Bacillus pumilus: one gene and its partners. The protein of the gene in region 4 interacts with the protein of the main gene of each other region in a pairwise test. Links are inferred from orthologs where the notes say so. Each region holds a gene or a part of one and is shown on either strand. Other genes may lie near its edges. The genes, in order: yhbY, hfq, nusG and rho.

What was found.
Region 1: the proteins of rho (region 4) and yhbY interact in binary tests that used the Escherichia coli proteins (3 or more experiments, as listed by UniProt). The link is inferred for Bacillus pumilus from one-to-one orthologs.
Region 2: the proteins of rho (region 4) and hfq interact in binary tests that used the Escherichia coli proteins (3 or more experiments, as listed by UniProt). The link is inferred for Bacillus pumilus from one-to-one orthologs.
Region 3: the proteins of rho (region 4) and nusG interact in binary tests that used the Escherichia coli proteins (3 or more experiments, as listed by UniProt). The link is inferred for Bacillus pumilus from one-to-one orthologs.

The regions. Positions count from the first base shown.
Region 1 is NZ_CP047089.1:3,200,164-3,205,140, forward strand. The notes cover bases 1,092-3,971. They hold yhbY (ribosome assembly RNA-binding protein YhbY), read right to left. Parts: upstream 2,737-3,971; coding sequence 2,446-2,736; downstream 1,092-2,445. Other genes in these bases: rsfS (ribosome silencing factor), read right to left, coding at 1,092-1,297; yqeK (bis(5'-nucleosyl)-tetraphosphatase (symmetrical) YqeK), read right to left, coding at 1,310-1,873; GPS65_RS15915 (nicotinate-nucleotide adenylyltransferase), read right to left, coding at 1,863-2,432; aroE (shikimate dehydrogenase), read right to left, coding at 2,730-3,572; yqeH (ribosome biogenesis GTPase YqeH), read right to left, coding at 3,594-3,971. In the rest of the region: late competence protein ComER, read left to right, coding at 1-153; GPS65_RS15900 (class I SAM-dependent DNA methyltransferase), read right to left, coding at 201-944; more of rsfS, read right to left, coding at 941-1,091; more of yqeH, read right to left, coding at 3,972-4,694; GPS65_RS15935 (YqeG family HAD IIIA-type phosphatase), read right to left, coding at 4,697-4,977.
Region 2 is NZ_CP047089.1:1,691,240-1,696,198, reverse strand. The notes cover bases 1,024-3,885. They hold hfq (RNA chaperone Hfq), read left to right. Parts: upstream 1,024-2,274; coding sequence 2,275-2,496; downstream 2,497-3,885. Other genes in these bases: nrdI (class Ib ribonucleoside-diphosphate reductase assembly flavoprotein NrdI), read left to right, coding at 3,541-3,885; GPS65_RS08210 (hypothetical protein), read left to right, coding at 3,063-3,275; GPS65_RS08215 (YmzC family protein), read left to right, coding at 2,654-2,983; miaA (tRNA (adenosine(37)-N6)-dimethylallyltransferase MiaA), read left to right, coding at 1,293-2,249; GPS65_RS08230 (YmaF family protein), read left to right, coding at 1,024-1,223. Also shown: GPS65_RS08240 (TetR/AcrR family transcriptional regulator), read right to left, coding at 1-353; GPS65_RS08235 (hypothetical protein), read right to left, coding at 466-717; more of GPS65_RS08230, read left to right, coding at 822-1,023; more of nrdI, read left to right, coding at 3,886-3,933; nrdE (class 1b ribonucleoside-diphosphate reductase subunit alpha), read left to right, coding at 3,893-4,959. UniProt on the Escherichia coli protein: RNA chaperone that binds small regulatory RNA (sRNAs) and mRNAs to facilitate mRNA translational regulation in response to envelope stress, environmental stress and changes in metabolite concentrations.
Region 3 is NZ_CP047089.1:3,309,538-3,314,397, reverse strand. What follows is about bases 1,373-4,135. They hold nusG (transcription termination/antitermination protein NusG), read right to left. Parts: upstream 3,140-4,135; coding sequence 2,606-3,139; downstream 1,373-2,605. Other genes in these bases: sigH (RNA polymerase sporulation sigma factor SigH), read right to left, coding at 3,748-4,135; rpmG (50S ribosomal protein L33), read right to left, coding at 3,522-3,671; secE (preprotein translocase subunit SecE), read right to left, coding at 3,310-3,486; rplK (50S ribosomal protein L11), read right to left, coding at 2,009-2,434; rplA (50S ribosomal protein L1), read right to left, coding at 1,373-1,909. Outside these bases: rplL (50S ribosomal protein L7/L12), read right to left, coding at 45-410; rplJ (50S ribosomal protein L10), read right to left, coding at 452-952; more of rplA, read right to left, coding at 1,211-1,372; more of sigH, read right to left, coding at 4,136-4,404; rae1 (ribosome-dependent mRNA decay endonuclease Rae1/YacP), read right to left, coding at 4,468-4,860. UniProt on the Escherichia coli protein: Part of the processive rRNA transcription and antitermination complex (rrnTAC). The complex forms an RNA-chaperone ring around the RNA exit tunnel of RNA polymerase (RNAP).
Region 4 is NZ_CP047089.1:361,210-366,256, reverse strand. What follows is about bases 910-3,859. They hold rho (transcription termination factor Rho), read right to left. Parts: upstream 3,052-3,859; coding sequence 1,768-3,051; downstream 910-1,767. Other genes in these bases: glpX (class II fructose-bisphosphatase), read right to left, coding at 3,416-3,859; rpmE (50S ribosomal protein L31), read right to left, coding at 1,437-1,637; GPS65_RS01765 (thymidine kinase), read right to left, coding at 910-1,349. In the rest of the region: malS (oxaloacetate-decarboxylating malate dehydrogenase), read right to left, coding at 1-466; more of GPS65_RS01765, read right to left, coding at 747-909; more of glpX, read right to left, coding at 3,860-4,381; GPS65_RS01745 (UDP-N-acetylglucosamine 1-carboxyvinyltransferase), read right to left, coding at 4,414-5,047. UniProt on the Escherichia coli protein: Facilitates transcription termination by a mechanism that involves Rho binding to the nascent RNA, activation of Rho's RNA-dependent ATPase activity, and release of the mRNA from the DNA template.

The DNA of each region.
Region 1 (4,977 bases), 2.8 Mb from region 4 along the record:
GTCACGGGTGAAGGGATTAAAGCACTTGAAGCAGGTGTTCAAGATATGTTTCATCGCCTCTTTCAAAACACCCATGAAAAATTTGATGAAGATCTTGAAGCGGTTGCGCAACAATACCCGCCAAGTGTGTTTACTGATGATCGCAGAAATTAATCCACTCTGCAACAAGCGAAAAAAGGGTTTTAAAAAACCATCGTCCATTAAACGATGGTTTTTGGTTTCTTAGCTGAAATGAAATATCTTTCGGCGAATTCCCCGGGCGCTTCATTTGTAAAATCAGCGGTCACTGCTATTTGTTCAAAGCCAGCGGACGCAAGGAACGCCGCATAGGTCTCAAATGGAAATGTACGCTGTTCATGTGTCTCATCATAACGCTGATACACATCTCCGTCCTTTACAAAAAAGCTTAAATCGTGAATGACTGAATACATGTCATCCCCTTTATCACTCTGCCAAATATAGCTGATCTCTTCATCTTGATCGGCATAAGTCGAACCTGGGAATATCTCTTCCATTTTATAAGGAGTATGAACATCAAAGAGTAAAACGCCATCTGCCTCTAAAAGCTGAAACATGTTTTTAAAGGTTTTTTTGACGTCATTTTCGTTTTTTAAGTAATTCAAGGAATCACAGCATATAACCGCTGCTTGAAAGACTTGCTCAAAACCCGTCAGCTCTCTCATATCTTGATGTAAAAATTGAATGGACTGCTTTTTCGCCTGTGCTTTTTGCTGCGCGAAAGCCAGCATTTCTTCACTGAGGTCAATTCCTGTGACTGCGTGACCTTTTTCAGCTAACCGAAGAGAAATCTCTCCAGTTCCACAGCCAACATCAATAATAGCAGCATTCGGTTTGACATTCTGCTGGATCCACTGAACCCATTCATCATAAGGTGCATGTGTCATGAGCTCGTCATACACACCTGCAAACCCTTGATAAATCATGAGTTAATGCCAAGTGAAAGCGTTTCTCTCGGCGCATCTCCCCATAGCTTCTCTAGGTTATAGTATCCTCTTTCTTCTTTGTGGAACACGTGAGCAATGACATCACCAAGATCAATCAATACCCATCTTGCTTCATCAAAGCCCTCCATCTTCTTCACTTCAATTCCACTTTCCTCTGCAAGATGTTTTACTTCTCTTGCTATGGCCTGCACTTGTTTATCAGAGTTCCCGTGACAAATGAGAAAATAATCGGCAACAAGTGAGATCCCTTGCATATTAAGGGCAATAATATCCTCAGCCCGTTTATCATCGCATGCTCCTGCTGCGACGTTTAAAATTGATGATGAATCCATCCAAATTCCTCCTTAATTGTTCTTATGCACAAGTGAGTTGTAAGTTGCGAGCGTATCTGGAAAGACTGGCTGATTCTTTTTCAGCAAAAAGCTGATCGTGTTTTTCAGTGACTGAATCAATGCGCTATCCAAATCTTGCTCTGCTAACTCTCTTACTTCTTCAACACCAGGAAAATGACGTCCTGGTTCGATATAATCAGCAACATAAATGACCTTTTCAAGTAATGTCATGTTTGGTCTGCCTGATGTATGAAATTCAATAGCCGTTAAAATGTCTTGGTCGTTAATAGCTGCTTCCTTTTTAACCAAATAGGCACCGACCGGGGCATGCCAAAGCTCGGGCGAATATTCCAGCAATAGAGGGTTCATCTGTTCCTGCTGGATAATCCCCTTCATCTCATCCTTTGGTCTAAATTTCGCATAATCATGAAAAATAGCGGCGATCTCTGCTTTTTTCACATCTGCACCGAAACGTTCCGCTAATGAAATGGCTGTCTCCATAACTCCAAGTGTATGTGTATATCTATGCTCTGTTAACTGCTCTTTGACACAGTTCAATGCTTCTTCACGATTCATATAAGTGATGCTCCTTTATATAACGCTCAACAGCTTTCGGTAACAAATAATCGACAGGTTTTTCCTGCATGATTCGCTGCCTAATCAATGTCGATGATACATCAAAAGCTGGAACATCTGCAAACAAAAGAGAATATGTCGTACTTCCGGTATATCCCGGTCTTTTCATCCCAATAAAAGTAATCATCTGAAGCAAATCATCAATCCGATGCCATTTTGGCAAATATTCGACCATGTCCGCTCCAATCATAAAAAAGAACTCATCTTCAGGATGACGCTTCTTCAAAAGCTCCACCGTATCTACTGTATAAGATGGACCCTCCCGCTCCATTTCAATGAGCTCCAGCCGAAAATGTGGATTTGACTCAATCGCCGCTTCCACCATTTTCACCCGGTGACGACTATCTGCTCGCTTCCGGTCTGTTTTATGAGGGGGCTTGTGATTAGGAATAAACCAAATTTCATCAAGCCCTACTTGAAAACGCACCTCATTTGCCATCAGCAAATGCCCATTATGAGGAGGATCAAATGTACCGCCGAACAATCCTATTTTTTTCATATCATATCCACCTTTACGGCAGCTTAATTTGTTTGTTTTCCTTCGATTCTTTATAAAGGACAATCACATTTCCGATCGTTTGAACAAGTTCAGCTTTTGTACCTTTGACAAGTGCTTTCGCAACTTCCGTTTTGTCCTCGTCGCAGTTTTGTAATATGCTGACCTTTAATAATTCTCTTACTTCAAGCGCCTCGGAAATCTGCTTGGTCATATTGTCATTTACCCCGCCTTTTCCTACTTGAAAAATAGGTGATAAATGATGTGCTTTTGCACGCAAAAAACGTTTTTGTTTCCCTTTTAACATGGTGTTCCTCCTAATTTCTGTATGACAATTGACTTCATTTTTCTTACGTCAGGCGTGATGCCTGTCCACAGTTCAAAGGCTCTAGCTGCTTGTCCAACAAACATGCCGACACCATCTACTGTTTTTAAACCTAACCCGGCTGCTTCTCTGAGCAGCTTTGTTTCTATTGGATTATACACAATATCACAAACAACCGCTGTTTTTTTTGCGTTTGCTAAAGAAATCGGGGTTTCTTCAACATTTGGGTGCATACCAATTGAGGTCGTATGGATGATGACATCATATTCCCCAAGCTGCTCTTCCGCCGTCTTTAATGTAATGGCACTAGAAGTGATGTTCCCATCTGCACTTTTAATTAAAGCCTCAGCTTTTTCAATGGTGCGGTTGGTGATATCAAAGCTTTTCGGTGCATAGTCAGCGATTGTCGTATAAATGGCTCTTGCCGCTCCTCCAGCACCAATTAAGAGAAATGAAAGCTCTGTTAATGGCTGATCCAAGGCTTCGAGCAGTGAATGAAGAAAGCCCTCTCCATCTGTGTTGTACCCAACGAGTTGACCTTCTTCAAGCCGCACCGTATTGACGGCACGCAGGCGTTCAGCTGTGACATCAATTTTGTCCAGATACTGCATGATGTCTACCTTGTGCGGAACAGTGACGTTAAAGCCGCTGATTCCTAAGGCTTTCATACCGTTAATCGCATCTTTCAGGTCATTATTTTCTACTTGAAAGCCGTGATAATGTCCATCAATTCCAGCATCCTTTAATGCTGCATTATGAATATCCGGAGACATTGAATGGCCAACAGGGTTACCGATTACTCCGTATAATGGTTTCAAAGTCTCTCCCCCTCTGAACAATTAAATTAACGAACGTCTCAAAAACACATGCACGCCTTTTGGCGCATAGACTTTGATTTGCTTACCTGCATCATTTGCCGTGATCCATCCTAAGCCTGAGAAAACGATATCCATTTTCGGCTGATCTATGGTAAAGGTATGCGGAACGAGTGGTGGAAAATCTTCCATCCCCTCTTTTGATGGCGGTGATAGCAATTCCCCTGCATGTTTTTCATATAAATCATCTGCGTTTTCTAACTTTGTTCTGTGTATGTTCAGCTCATTTGGCATATAGCAGACAAATGATGTTCTGCCGCCTTTTACATAATCAAATCGAGCAAGCCCGCCAAAATAAAGCGTTTGTGCTTCGTTTAATTGGAACGTTCTCGGTTTTAATTCTTTTTTCGGCGTTAAGATCTTCAAGTCATTTTTGCTGACATAGTGCGCCATCTGATGACGGTTGATAATGCCCGGTGTATCAAATAGAGCAGATCCGTCATCAAGCGGAATCTCAATGGCATCAAGTGTTGTACCTGGATACTGGGATGTGGTGATCACGTTCTCTTCGCCAGATACTTCTTTGATGATTCGATTGATAAATGTGGATTTCCCAACATTCGTACAGCCGACGACATAGACATTTCTTCCTTCGCGGTAATGATCGATCGCTTCCATCACCTCAGGTACGCCTTGACCTCTGCTTGCACTGATTAAGAACACATCGATCGGGTTCAATCCGTTTTCTTTCGCTTCCCGTTTCATCCAATGAACCAAACGATCTTTTTTCACGGATTTCGGTAAAATATCTACTTTGTTGCCGACAAGTAAAATCGGGTTACCACCGACAATACGACTCAGCCCATTAATCCAGCTTCCGTTAAAGTCAAAAATATCAACGACCTTGACAATCAGAGAATCTGTCTCTCCGATGCTGTGCAATATATTTAAAAAGTCGTCTTCTGTTAAAGAAACATCTTGTATTTCATTGTAGTTCTTTAACCTAAAACAGCGCTGACAGATTACATCTTCTTTCAATAGAGATGCTGCCGGCGCATATCCTAATTGATCTTTATCTTCCGTCTGAATGGCTACACCGCAGCCAATACAAACAACCTTTTCCATTATTACTCTTCCTCCCACTGAATGTGGCCCTTACGCTTTAAGGCTCCTAAAATTCTGCGTTCAATCTGCCTGTTAAACTTAGTGAAAAATCCGTCTGAAGCAGCAACAGGGACAACCAAAATTGTATGGAAGCCGTGACGGTTCCCGCCTAGAACATCGGTCATGAGCTGATCCCCAATCACCACCACATCTTCTTTTTTCAATTGCATATCGGAGACAGCCTTATTAAAAGCTCTTCCCATCGGTTTTTTCGCTTTATAAATAAACGGGATATGAACTGGTT
Region 2 (4,959 bases), 1.3 Mb from region 4 along the record:
GGGTTCAATAACGTTTCATCAAATGACATAGTAGCAAGCATACTTGTACATAGCTGAGTCGTGTTTTGATGATCAAGGTCATGTAATGTGGCCGATATATATGCATGGACGTAAGGCGTTTTTTCATATTTGTAAGTTTCTTGATACGTTTTGAGCTGCTGACGAAAGCAAAGAATCGCGTGCTCATTCATTTTTTGGATGAGCTCTTCCTTGCTTGCAAAATGATAAAGTAGTCCGGCTTTGGTCATATGTGCATGCTCTGCCACTTGCTGAAGGGTAAGCTGACTTAATCCTTCTTCTAAAATCGTGCGGGCAGCTGCATCAAAGATTTGCTCTTTTTTGGTTTTAGACATAAAAAAAACACCTACTTTACTGAACGGTCGGTAAAGTAAATGTTAACCTATGAAAAACTAGTGTGTCAATCGATTCATTTTATGAGCGGATGTTTTCACTAAAACGTCATATTTAATAATAAGGGTATGGTCCGTATGGCGGGTATGGCGGCGGATAAGGGTACCCATAGCCATATCCTGGCGCGAGTAAAGATCCTGCAAGCAGCCCTCCAGCAAAACCACCTAAAAATGGAGGTCCAAAGAATCCAGGTCTGCCATAACCAAATCCAGGTCTCCCAAACCCAAAACCCGGGCGTCCAAAGCCAAAACCAAAAGGTCTTCGCATGTCTTCTTGCATAAATGGCGGTGCATCAAAATAATTCATAAAAAAAGGCTCCTCTCACATAAAATCACTGTAACTGACAACAGTGTATTCGATTGGCCTATATGTGTTTGGGTGAACGCCTATAATAAGGAGGAATGTTAAAAATGGGCCTGTATCCATCTGATTGGGCAAAATGTCCGCCTCATGCTCATGCTTATAAAGCAAGAACGGATGTAACAGAAGAGCATTATCATTTAATAGAAGGTATTTCCCAACCTGTCAATGGAAGCAGTACCGATCAGCATACTCATTACTATGGCGGAATCACTTCTTTTGAGAGGGGGCATTTCCACAGATATTATGGTATCACAGGGCCTGCGATACCGAGAGTGGACGGTACGCATTATCACGAGATTGAGGAAGTCACGTATTCTGCCTATAACGATTCTGTCCCTATTCCATATGGAGGAGTCGTCTTTAGCCCCGACGAGGAGCGGCCGACGCATACGCACCGTTTGAAAGGAAAAACATATGAAGTGGTCGGAAATGAACCACTCGGCTGGTGATAGTCGTTCTATAGGAGAGAACGAGAAGTTATGCTATACTGTAGGCAGTTTGTAAAAGAGAGTGATGTTATGAAAAAAACGAAACAACCAGTGATTGTATTAGTAGGACCGACCGCTGTCGGCAAAACAAAACTGAGCATTCATATAGCAAAAGCATTTAATGGAGAAATTATCAGCGGTGATTCTATGCAGATTTACAAAGGAATGGACATTGGAACAGCTAAAATCACCTCTGAAGAAATGGATGGTGTCCCGCACCACTTAATTGATATTAAAGAGCCGGACGAATCTTTTTCTACAGCTGAATTTCAGCAGCTAGTCCGTATGAAAATTAAAGAGATTGCCGCTAGAGGGAAAACACCCATGATTGTCGGCGGAACAGGTTTGTATATTCAATCTGTTTTATATGATTACACATTTACCGATGAAAAAAGTGACCCTGCTTTTAGAGAAGAAATGGCGCTTTTTGAACAGCAGCATGGCCCCCTTCAGCTACACGAAAAGCTAAAGGCGGTAGACCCTGATGCTGCAAAAGCCATTCATCCGAATAATGTCCGCCGCGTGATCCGGGCGCTGGAAGTGATCCATACAACAGGTCAGAAAATGTCTGAAATGCAAAATGGTCATCAAGAAGTTCCTCTTTATGATACAGCCTTCATTGGGCTGAAAATGGACCGAGAGCTTTTGTACGAGCGCATTCACCAAAGAATTGATATGATGATAGATGAAGGCTTAATTGAGGAAGTGAGCGCACTTTATCAATCTGGCTTGAAGGATTGTCAATCGGTTCAAGCGATTGGTTATAAAGAGTTGTATACGTATTTCCAAGGTGACTGCTCACTGGATGAAGCCATTCAGCAATTAAAGCAAAATTCCCGTAGATATGCGAAGCGTCAGTTCACGTGGTTCCGTAATAAAATGGATGTCACTTGGTTCGACATGACACCGCCTTGCCACTTTTCAGACAAAAAAGAGGAAATTTTCGCATATATAGCAGGAAAGCTTGGACTTAAAGCGAAACTGTAGGTATCAGAATCAAGGAGGACGAAACATGAAACCGATTAATATTCAGGACCAATTTTTGAATCAAATCCGCAAAGACAATACATTTGTCACAGTATTCTTACTGAATGGCTTTCAGCTTCGCGGTCAAGTGAAAGGATTTGACAATTTCACGGTGCTGCTTGAAACAGAAGGGAAGCAGCAGCTTATTTATAAACACGCCATTTCTACATTTGCTCCTCAAAAGAATGTAAATCTAGAATTAGAATAGGATATGTTCGACCTAATAGCCCCATGCATCTGCGATTAAACCGGCCGGAACCCGCTACGTTTTTTGTCAGTGCAGAGGGGCTATTTTGCATGCCATGAAACTTTTCTGCCTATTCTGCGTATAATCCCTTATTGGATATGAAGGAAGGTGAAACGATATGGAAAACGCAGAGCTTGAATTAAGAAGAATTAGAGTGATCCTTCTACTAATTGGGATTGTTGTCTTATTTGGATCGTGCGCCATTTCAAACATTGAATCCAGGCAGGAAAGCTGGCATAACTATTCTAATCAAGATGATCATGGAGATATAGAAGGTCTGTTACAATCAGCTGTTGCACTAAAAAATAATCACTTCGCTGTTGTGAAAGATGATGAAGTACAGGTGTACCGGTTTGATGAAAAAGAGGGAGAACTGACCCTGATTAAAACAAAATACATAGATGAGTGGGACGAAGATTATGATGATGACGATTCTGTGGAAGAGTAAGCACGTAAATTTACAAATGAATGTGAAGTCGCTACACTATAATCATGCATCAGACATCTAGACAGAAAAGGATGAGTTCATGACACACAAAATTAAAATTAATCATTGGGAACAAACTTGTGAAGACGACTCCTGTTTCGAATATGGAACAAGCGTTTCTGTAAATGGGAAAGAATTAGTCAGAGAAGCTTCAATCGTCTCTGCGCTTGAAGCGGTGCTAAAAGAATTAGGTGTTGAAGTGGAAATTACAGAAGTGTCAGAAGATTTACAGTGCGATGCCTACAAAAAATAAAACAAAAAGTCTAGTCTACTAAGCGATTTTTTTTCGTGTTATGATAGATTTCGGTTTCAGTTGAATAGAGAGTAGAGCAGTCTATTTTTAGATCCTGTTCTGCTCTATTTATTTGAACGTACGAGTTCGGCTATGAATGTTCGGCCGGGTTGGTTGATTTTTTTCGTTTCGAACATCTATATGTTGTGTTTTGAAAAAACATAGTATACTATATATAGTGAATAACGAAATGATCAACAATACTAAAAACTAGGTCGTGATGGAATTGATTCAAATCGTATTTGATTCAAAAACAGGAAATGTTCAACGCTTTTTGGACAAGACCCCTTTTACAGACAAACAAAAATTGACTGGAGAAGAGTTTTTGGATACGCCGTTTATTCTCGTCACCTTTACGACAGGATTTGGACAAGTCCCTAGTACCACTCAATCCTTTTTAGAGAAAAATGCTCACCTTTTACTTGGTGTAGCAGTGAGTGGAAACAAAGTGTGGGGAGATAATTTTGCCAAAAGCGCCGATACGATTTCTAAACAATATCAAGTTCCTATTTTGCACACCTTTGAACTAAGCGGAACAAAAAGGGATGTTGAATTGTTTACACAGGAGGTAGAAAGAATTGTCACAAAATCAGGTTCCAAAGTGGATACAATTAAATAACGAGATTATGATTCAAAAAGAAGGAAAGTTTCAGTTCGATAAGGACAAAGAAGCTGTACATAGTTATTTCGTAGATTATATTAATCAAAACACAGTCTTCTTTCACAACTTAGAAGAGAAGATTGATTACTTAATAGAAAACGACTACTATGAGGAAGAATTTTTAAGACAGTACAGCATGGCGGATATTAAAGAGGTATTCGAAGCTGCATATGCGAAGAAATTTAGATTCCCATCATTCATGAGTGCGTTTAAGTTTTACAACGACTATGCACTGAAAACAAATGATAAAAAGAAAATCCTTGAACGCTATGAAGACCGCATTTCAGTTGTAGCGCTTTTCTTTGCGGGTGGAGATAAAGCAAAAGCCCTTGAGTTTGTAGAACTGATGATCAATCAGGAATATCAGCCAAGTACACCAACATTCTTAAATGCGGGACGTAAAAGACGCGGTGAGCTTGTGAGCTGCTTCTTGCTTGAAGTGAATGACTCATTAAACGATATTTCAAGAGCGATTGATATTTCAATGCAGCTTTCAAAATTAGGCGGCGGCGTCAGCTTGAACTTGTCAAAACTTCGTGCCAAAGGCGAGGCAATCAAAGATGTTGAAAACGCGACAAAAGGTGTCGTCGGCGTGATGAAGCTTCTTGATAATGCATTCAGATATGCAGATCAAATGGGACAAAGACAAGGATCAGGCAGTGCCTACCTTAATATTTTCCACAGAGATATTAATGATTTCTTAGATACAAAAAAAATCTCTGCAGATGAAGATGTGCGTGTGAAAACATTGTCCATCGGTGTCGTCATCCCGGATAAATTTATTGAGCTTGCAAGAGAAGATAAAACAGCTTACACTTTCTATCCGCACACAGTCTATAAAGAATATGGACAGCATCTTGATGAGATGGACATGGAAGAAATGTATGATGAGCTTGTAGAAAATCCGAAAGTCAAAAAAGAAAAAGTCAATCCGAGAAAGCTTCTTGAAAAATTGGCTGTTCTTCGCTCAGAATCAGGCTATCC
Region 3 (4,860 bases), 2.9 Mb from region 4 along the record:
AGCCCGCCAGTAAAAGCGAGCTTTCCCAAAAGATTAGGCGAAGATTACTTAACTTCTACAGAAGCGCCAACTTCTTCAAGCTTAGCTTTAAGTTCTTCAGCTTCTTCTTTAGCAATACCTTCTTTAAGTGGTTTTGGAGTGTTGTCAACAAGTTCTTTAGCTTCTTTTAAGCCAAGACCAGTGATTTCACGAACCACTTTGATAACTTTGATTTTTTGGTCTCCAGCACCAGCAAGTACTAGATCAAAATCAGTTTTTTCTTCAGCAGCAGCACCGCCAGCAGCAGCTACAGCTACAGGAGCAGCAGCAGTTACGCCAAATTCTTCTTCGATTGCTTTTACTAAGTCGTTTAACTCAAGTACAGTTGCTTCTTTAACTGAAGCAATGATTTCTTCGATATTTAAAGCCATTTGTAATTCCTCCATTTTAAGTTTTTTACGTCAAGTACGCATTAAGCGCCTTGTTCTTCTTTTTGATCTGCAACTGCTTTAGTAGCAAGAGCAAGGTTACGAACTGGAGCTTGAAGAACGCTAAGCAACATAGATAGTAAGCCTTCGCGAGACGGAAGTTCCGCAAGAGCCTTCACTTCTTCTACAGTCGCTACGTTTCCTTCGATGACACCAGCTTTGATTTCTAAAGCTTCGTGGCTTTTCGCAAATTCGTTGATGATTTTCGCAGGTGCGATAACATCTTCGTTACTGAATGCGATAGCGTTTGGACCTGTTAAGAAATCGTTTAAACCTGTTAGTTCAACTTGTTCAACTGCACGGCGAGTCAAAGTGTTTTTGTAAACTTTGAATTCTACGCCAGCGTCACGAAGTTGTTTACGAAGTTCAGTCACTTCAGAAACTGAAAGACCGCGGTAATCTACAATGACAGTAGACATGCTATCTTTGAATTTAGAAGTAATTTCATCAACGACAACTTTTTTTGTATCGATTGCATTGCTCATGGTTACACCTCCTGTACATTGTTTGTGTAACACTTATACCGATCAGGCCATCACGTTCCTAACGAACGGTTCTCCATATAAAAAGCCTCCAATAAGACATGGAGGCTGTATATACAAGCATACGTTAACGTAAGACTGTGACATATACACCTCGGCGGGTTAATTAAGCCATAAGGCCCCTGCTGTCTACGGTATAAATGGACATATTCTATTTTACAACATTTTGATATTATCAAAATGATTGTGATAAGTCAAGATTTATTTTGCAGAGAAAGAAGATGGATCCACTTTCACGCCAGGGCCCATAGTAGATGTAACAGAAACGTTTTTCACGTATACACCTTTAGCCGCTGCAGGTTTTGCTTTAAGGATTGTGTCATAGATTGTTGCAAAGTTCTCAACAAGCTTTTCGTCCTCGAAAGAAACCTTTCCGATTGGCGCGTGGATGTTACCAGCTTTATCAACGCGGTACTCTACTTTACCAGCTTTGATTTCATTGATTGCTTTTTCTACTTCGAATGTAACAGTTCCTGTTTTAGGGTTTGGCATAAGACCTTTTGGTCCAAGTACACGACCGATCTTACCAACTTCACCCATCATGTCAGGTGTTGCAACGATTACATCGAATTCGAACCAGCCTTGTTGGATTTTAGTGATGTAATCAGAATCTCCAACGTAGTCTGCTCCAGCAGCTTCTGCTTCTTTTGCTTTTTCGCCTTTAGCGAACACAAGAACGCGTTGAGTTTTACCAGTTCCGTTAGGAAGTACAACTGCACCGCGGATTTGTTGATCGTTTTTACGAGGGTCTACGCCCAAACGAAAAGCAACTTCTACAGTCGCATCAAATTTCGCTGTATTTGCTTTTTTTGTAAGAGAGACAGCTTCAGCTACATCATACGCTTTAGTACGTTCGATTAGCTTAGCAGCTTCTACATACTTTTTACCTTTTTTAGCCATTATAAAAATCCTCCTTATGTGGTTTTAGCGGAATAACCTCCCACGAATAAGGGTTGCGAACTTGTCAAAACCAAACTCGCAACCCAACAAGACAATAAATTAATCTTCGATGACAATACCCATACTGCGTGCAGTACCTTCAACCATGCGCATAGCTGATTCAACGCTAGCAGCGTTTAAGTCAGGCATTTTTGTTTCCGCGATTTCGCGTACTTTATCACGCTTAACAGTTGCCACTTTATTACGGTTAGGTTCACCAGAACCAGACTCAATACCAGCTGCTTTTTTAAGTAAAACTGCAGCAGGTGGAGTTTTAGTAATAAATGTAAATGAACGGTCTTCAAAAACCGAAATTTCAACAGGAATGATAAGACCAGCTTGGTCAGCTGTACGAGCATTAAACTCCTTACAGAATCCCATGATATTAACACCGGCTTGACCTAGTGCAGGTCCAACTGGTGGAGCTGGGTTAGCTTTTCCAGCAGGAATTTGCAATTTAACAACTTTAACTACTTTTTTAGCCACGAGACACACCTCCTTAAAGTCCGTGATGTGGTAATAGGGGAATCCCCCTCCCACTCAACAACTTCATTCTTTATATGAATGACGAAATAACTAGCTAGCGATCTTGAGCGAACTCAAGACGTACCTTTGCTATATTACCACTTCTATACACTCATTTCAAGCTCTTTTGAATTACAATTTATCGATCTGCGTGAACTCAAGTTCCACGGGTGTTTCTCTACCAAACATATTAACAAATACTTTGACTTTGCTTTTATCGTAATCAATCTCTTCGATAGAGCCTGTGAAGTTAGCAAATGGTCCGTCGATGACCTTGACTGTTTCTTTCAATTCAAAGTCGATTTCTGTTTTGCGTTCTTCAAGACCCATTCTCTTCAGAATGGTTTCAGCTTCGCCTGGTAGTAGGGCTGTCGGCTTTGAGCCTGATCCAGCTGATCCAACGAACCCTGTGACACCTGGTGTGTTACGAACTACATACCAAGAGTCGTCAGTCATCACGATTTCCACTAGGACATAGCCAGGGAATACTTTCTTTTTGACAACTTTTTTCTTACCATTTTTAATGTCTGTTTCTTCTTCTTCTGGTACGACAACGCGGAAGATCTTATCTTGCATGCCCATTGATTCAACACGCTTTTCCAAGTTCGCTTTTACTTTGTTTTCATAGCCAGAGTACGTATGCACAACATACCAATTCTTTTCCATTTCGTTCAGGACTATTCAGTCCTTCCCTCCCCACATTTCGTAATGTCTATTTGACGAATCTCGAGTACCGGTAAATATTTTCAAGCAATTGAAAAAACCCGTAAAACGGGTTTTTTGGCAAGTCATATTATGATCTATTATAGCACGTTCAGCAGACCATTATTCAAGTATTAATGAATTAATTCGATTAATTGTGAGATTCCTATATCAAGAAAAGAGAAAAAGATTGCAAAGAATACGACTGTTAAAATAACAGTGATTGTGTAACGAATCATTTCGTTTTTCTTTGGCCAGCTGACCTTCTTCATTTCTTTTCCGACACTTTTTAAGAAACTGATAATACGCATTGTAAAAGACCTCCACAGATTAAAGAACGCAAATCTTACTTCGTTTCTAAATGTGTTTTATGTGAATTACAAGTCTTGCAATATTTCTTAACTTCTAATCTTTCAGCTGCTGAAGCATCACTTTTCATTGTCGTATAATTGCGGCTTCCGCAGTCTTTACAGGCTAGAGTAATCTTTTTCCTCATATTTACACCTATTTTCTCGACATCATTTCCTTAGTACCTTATCACAGTGTCGAAAAAGCTGTCAATATAGGTTTGATTAGAGACTAATCTCGCGAAGCTCTAAATATTTCTCTAATTTTCTCTTTACTCTTTGGAGTGCGTTATCAATTGATTTCACATGACGGTTTAAATCTTCAGAAATCTCTTGATAGGATCTGCCATCAAGGTAAAGCACAAGAACCTTTCTTTCCAGCTCGCTTAGTAGTTCACCCATCTTCATTTCGATATCATCAAATTCTTCTTTGCTAATGATTAAATCTTCTGGGTTAAGCGCTTTAGCACCGGAAATGACGTCCAACAATGTTCTGTCTGATTCTTCATCATATATTGGCTTATCTAATGATACATAGGAATTTAACGGGATATGTTTTTGGCGAGTAGCTGTTTTAATTGCGGTGATAATTTGGCGGGTAATACATAATTCTGCAAAAGCCTTAAATGAAGTAAGCTTGTCCTCTCTGAAATCGCGGATAGACTTATAAAGTCCGATCATCCCCTCTTGGACAATGTCCTCTCGATCCGCTCCAATCAAGAAATAAGATCTTGCTTTTGCACGTACAAAATTTCGGTATTTCGTTATTAAGTAATCTAGCGCATCACTATCTCCGACATGAACCCTTTCAATGACTTGTTCATCTTCCAACTGGCAAAATTGCTCTCTGATGGATTTATCCTTGCTGTTGTTTAGATTCACTTCGATCCCCCCGACCGCACCTAGATAGAAATATTATACATTAATGGTTGAAATATCGTCAAGCTATTCTAGATTCCCACGCCGCCATTTTTCAAACGTTTTCAATACATCTTCTGACAATTCTATCTTGGATGCTGGTTTATCAGAAGTAATCTTTTTGACTCTCGTTTCAATCTTTCGTTCGATCACTTCAATCTCTCTTAAAAGCTCTCGAGCCGACTTCCGAAGAGCTCCTTGTCCAAAGATTGCCCATTGTTCTGTAAAGTCTGAGGTCGCCACATGAATCTGCGTCCGAATATTATTCAAATCCTGGGCAAGCTTTTCAATCCGCTCATCAGCCGTTTCATTCTCTCTCGTAAAGATGACCTCTACTCGGTGATTGATTCGCTTTTTTTCGATTCCTTTGACCATATGGGCATCGAATACAACAATGACTCGATACCCTGTATAGGCTTG
Region 4 (5,047 bases):
TTGCTACGATTAGGTCGATATCTCCTGCTGTTGCATGTAAGTTTTCAAATGCTTTCTCAATGCCGTCAATGTTGTCGATTGAAAGATAGACACCATGAGGTCTTCTGTATTCATGGCTGTATTCTTGAATCGCTTCACCAACAGTTGGTGTGTACACAACTGGAAGCATTTCACGAAGCTTGTCTGATATAAGCTTATAGAACAATACTTCGTTACGGTTTTGCAAATCACTTAAGTATACGTTTTGACGAAGACGATCTGGCTGTGCTAGGAATTGCTTGTACGCTCTCTCCGCTTGTTGTTCTAAAGTGAGAACAGTTGGAGGAAGTAAGCCTTCTAGTCCAAGCTCTTGTCTTTCTTCTTCAGAGAAAGCAACGCCTTTGTTCAACGTTGGAATCGATAATACATCTTTACCTGTCAAAGTGGTTTCGAGGTACCCTTCTTTTGTTTTCTTCACGTTGTTCATCAAAAACTACCCTCTTTCTAAAATATAAATAAAGTGAACTATTAATTTAAAGAACGATTAAGGAGGAAAATCCTTAATCAAAAAAAATTATGACAAGAAATCGAACTTTTCGTTAAAATGCTTTACACTACAGTTAGTCATTTTATGCCTGCTTATGCTAAAACGCAAGCGTTGAAAATTAGATAATTTTTTCGTAGCGTTATTTAATTTATTTAAGTACAAATGATGGGTGTTCAGCCAAAATCTCGAAAAACGAAACACAGCGGCATTTGCTATTTTTTTAATTGTCAAGTGTTGTACCAACGTCAAGCCTTGGTACTTCATGGTGATGTCTGCATCGTGCTTCGTATGATTCCTGCGCACCTACTAAAATAATGGGATCATCATAGGATGCGGGTTTACCGTCGATTAAGCGTTGTGTTCTACTCGCTGGGGAGCCGCATACCGAACAAACTGCTTGAAGTTTTGTTACAAGCTCTGCACATGCCATTAAATGCGGAACAACACCAAATGGCTCTCCTCTAAAGTCTTGATCAAGGCCTGCAACAATGACTCGGTAACCTTTATCAGCCAATTGAGTGACAATGTCAATGCTTGTCTCATCAAAAAATTGCACCTCATCTATGCCAATGACATCGGTTCTTTCTGATATGTGCGTTATTATGTCTTTTGGTGAGGCTACTGCAATCCCATCGACCGATGAACCGTTATGTGAAACAACTGAGCTAGTACTATATCGGTTATCAATCGCTGGTTTGAATATTTTTACTTCTTGTTTGGCAAAGGTGGCCCTTTTGGCTCTCCGAATCAATTCTTCCGACTTTCCAGAAAACATACTTCCGCAGATGACTTCAAGCCAACCGCTTTGTTTCATCACATACATAAGGTCTTCTCCCCCGTTTTAAAGTTCCATCAATCCACGTAAAAAAACAGGCAAGAACGGATTCCTGCCTGTTTATTGTATCTATTATTACTTAAGACCGTATTTTTTGTTAAAGCGGTCAACACGTCCATCAGCAGAAGCGAATTTTTGACGGCCTGTATAGAAAGGATGGCACTCAGAGCAAATCTCGATGCGTACCTCTTCTTTTACTGATCCAGTTTCAAACTCATTTCCACAAGCGCATTTGACTGTAGCTTTTTTGTAGTTAGGATGAATTCCTGTTTTCATCTACTGTCATCTCCTTCCGCCCTGAATCCAATTCGGAAACAGAGTTAATATCTCAGAATAAATTCTGAAACGCACATGATGAAATTATAACAGTGTGAGTCTATGATTGCAAATGTATTTTTTCAACAAGCTATCTTCTAGATGCAGACATGTTCGCTTGTTTCCATTCTTGCGTTAAAATATCGAAAAATTCTTGGTTTGTCTTTGTCTTTCTCATTTTGCGCATGAACTTCTCAGCAAAGTCAGGTGTATCTGACATCGATTTTCTCATCGCCCATAAACGATCAAGATGCTCTTTTGGTACAAGCAGTTCTTCTTTTCTCGTTCCAGAACGACGAATGTCGATTGCTGGGAAAATTCTTCTTTCTGCCAGAGAGCGGTCTAAATGTAGCTCCATGTTCCCCGTTCCCTTAAATTCCTCATAAATCACATCATCCATACGTGATCCTGTATCAACAAGCGCAGTGGCTAAAATGGTCAAGCTTCCGCCTTCTTCAATGTTACGCGCAGCACCAAAGAAGCGTTTTGGACGGTGGAAAGCCGCTGGATCAATACCGCCGGAAAGCGTTCGGCCGCTTGGCGGAATGACAAGGTTGTATGCACGAGCAAGCCTTGTGATGCTGTCCATTAAGATGATGACATCTTTCTTATGTTCAACAAGACGCATGGCACGCTCTAATACAAGCTCTGCTACTTTAATGTGGTTTTCCGGTACTTCGTCAAAGGTTGAACTAACAACATCCCCTGCAACAGAACGTTCGATATCTGTTACTTCCTCTGGGCGTTCGTCAATTAAAAGGACAATTAGCTCTGACTCTGGGTGATTTTCAGAAATGCTGTTGGCAATTTCTTTGAGCAAAATGGTTTTCCCAGCCTTAGGCGGTGCAACAATTAAACCACGCTGCCCAAACCCAACTGGCGCCATCATATCCATAATTCTAGTAGACAGGTGATTAGGCTGTGTTTCGAGAATCATTTGACGATCAGGGAATAGCGGCGTGAGTGCAGGAAAGTGAACACGTTCCTTAGCTGATTCTGGGTCGTCCCCATTTACCGCTTCGACATGAAGGAGGCCATAGTAGCGTTCATTCTCTTTTGGAGGTCGTACCTTTCCAGACACCTTATCTCCGTTTCGTAAATCAAAACGTCTGATTTGTGAAGCTGAAATATAAATGTCTTCAGAACTTGGAGAGTAGTTAATTGGTCTTAAGAAACCAAATCCCTCAGACTGAATAATTTCAAGAACCCCTTCCATAAATAAGAGATCCTCTTGCTCAGCATTCGCCTTTAAGATGGCAAAAATCAATTCTTTTTTTGTTAGTTTGCTGTAATAAGAGATTTTGTACTTTTTTGCTAACTCATACAGCTCTTTTAATTTCATATTTTCCAAAGATGAAATCGAAACATCTTTCAATATGGACACCACACTTTTCTAGTCAATGTATTTCATTACAAATGCATGACCATTGTATTTGATTAGCTTTTAATTCCGTTTTTGTTGGAATGACCTCGCTCTCATGGTAACGCTCCCACTCGTTTTATCGTAAAGATAGGAACAATGTGAAATTGAGCTTTGTCAACATAGAGAAGGATAATGAGTATATCGTCATGATGCGGCAGTATTTAAACTTGTTGAAGCTTAAAAGAAGTAAATTCGCAGAAAATTTCGCAGCACTCTTTAGTTTTACCTCATTTGCAGAGAATATTCAACTTTAAAAAGAAAATGATATACATTTGACACCTATATGAAAAGCGGGTAATGAATACCCGCTTTCAGATTACGGACGAATGACAAGATTCGGTTTTTTCTTTAAGCTGTGTCTGCCATCTACGAAACGAACTGTACCTGATTTCGCACGCATCACAACACTATGTGTTGTTCCAACAGAGCCTTTGAATTGAACACCTTTTAATAGCTCACCGTCTGTTACACCAGTCGCTGCAAAAATGGCGTCGTCGCCTTTCACGAGGTCTTCCATTCTTAAGACTTTGCCAACATCCAGCCCCATTTTCTCACAGCGTCTGAGTTCTTCTTCACTTTGAGGAAGAAGCTTTCCGTGGATTTCACCACCAAGTGCCTTTAACGCAACAGCAGAAAGGACACCTTCTGGCGCTCCGCCTGAACCAAATAGAATATCAACACCTGTATGATCAAATGCTGTATTAATGGCTCCTGCAACGTCACCATCATCGATCAGTTTGATTCTTGCTCCTGCTTCTCTCAGTTCAGCAATGATTTTCTCATGTCGATCTCTGTTTAAAATCGTTGCAACCACATCTTCAATATCTTTGTTTTTTGCTTTTGCTACAGCACGAAGATTGTCAATGACAGGCGCTTCAATGTCGATGCAGCCTACCGCTTCTGGACCTACTGCGATCTTATCCATGTACATATCAGGTGCATTCAGCAAGTTGCCATGATCTGCCACCGCAATAACAGCTAAGGCATTCCAGCCGCCGCTTGCCACAATATTTGTTCCTTCTAAAGGATCAACAGCTACATCCACACGAGGTCCGTATCCGTTCCCAAGCTTTTCCCCAATATAAAGCATTGGTGCTTCGTCCATTTCCCCCTCGCCAATGACCACTGTTCCTTTCATCGGAATGGTATCAAATACATCACGCATTGCACTTGTTGCAGCATCATCTGCTTCGTCTTTTAATCCTCTTCCCATCCAACGAGCAGATTTTAATGCAGCTGCTTCTGTCACCCGTACTAGTTCCATCGATAAACTTCTTTCCATTTTTGTCCAAATCTCCTCTCACAGTCAAAGCCTTATGAATTTTGAAGTTCTTCTATTTCTTGGTCACTCAGCTTTTCACGCCAGATGGTTGCACCCAAGCCTTCAAGCTTCTTCTCAAGCAAACTATATCCTCTGTCTATATGTTCAAGCCCTGTGATTTCGGTCACACCGTCTGCCATTAACCCTGCAACCACGAGACAAGCACCTGCACGTAGGTCACTTGCCTTCACCTTTGCTCCTTGAAGCTGCGTTTGTCCAGTAATAATGGCAGATCTTCCTTCGACCTTCATGTTTGCACCCATTCGACGCAATTCGTCAATATGCTTAAAGCGGGCTGAGTAGATCGTATCTGTGACCACACTCGTGCCTTTCGCCTTTGTTAACAGCGCCGTCATCGGCTGCTGAAGGTCCGTTGGAAAGCCCGGATACACAAGGGTTTTAATATCGACAGGCTTGAGTCCTTCGTTTCTGCCAACGATCAGCATTTGATCGTTGCTTGTTTCAATGGTGAACCCCATCTCTCTAAGTTTCGCCGTAATTGATTCTAAATGAGTTGGGATCACATTATCAAGTACAACTTCATCTCCCATCGCAGCACCGGCAATTAAAAAAGTGCCTGCTTCTATACGATCAGGGATGATGGAATGCTTACAGCCATGAAGAGAT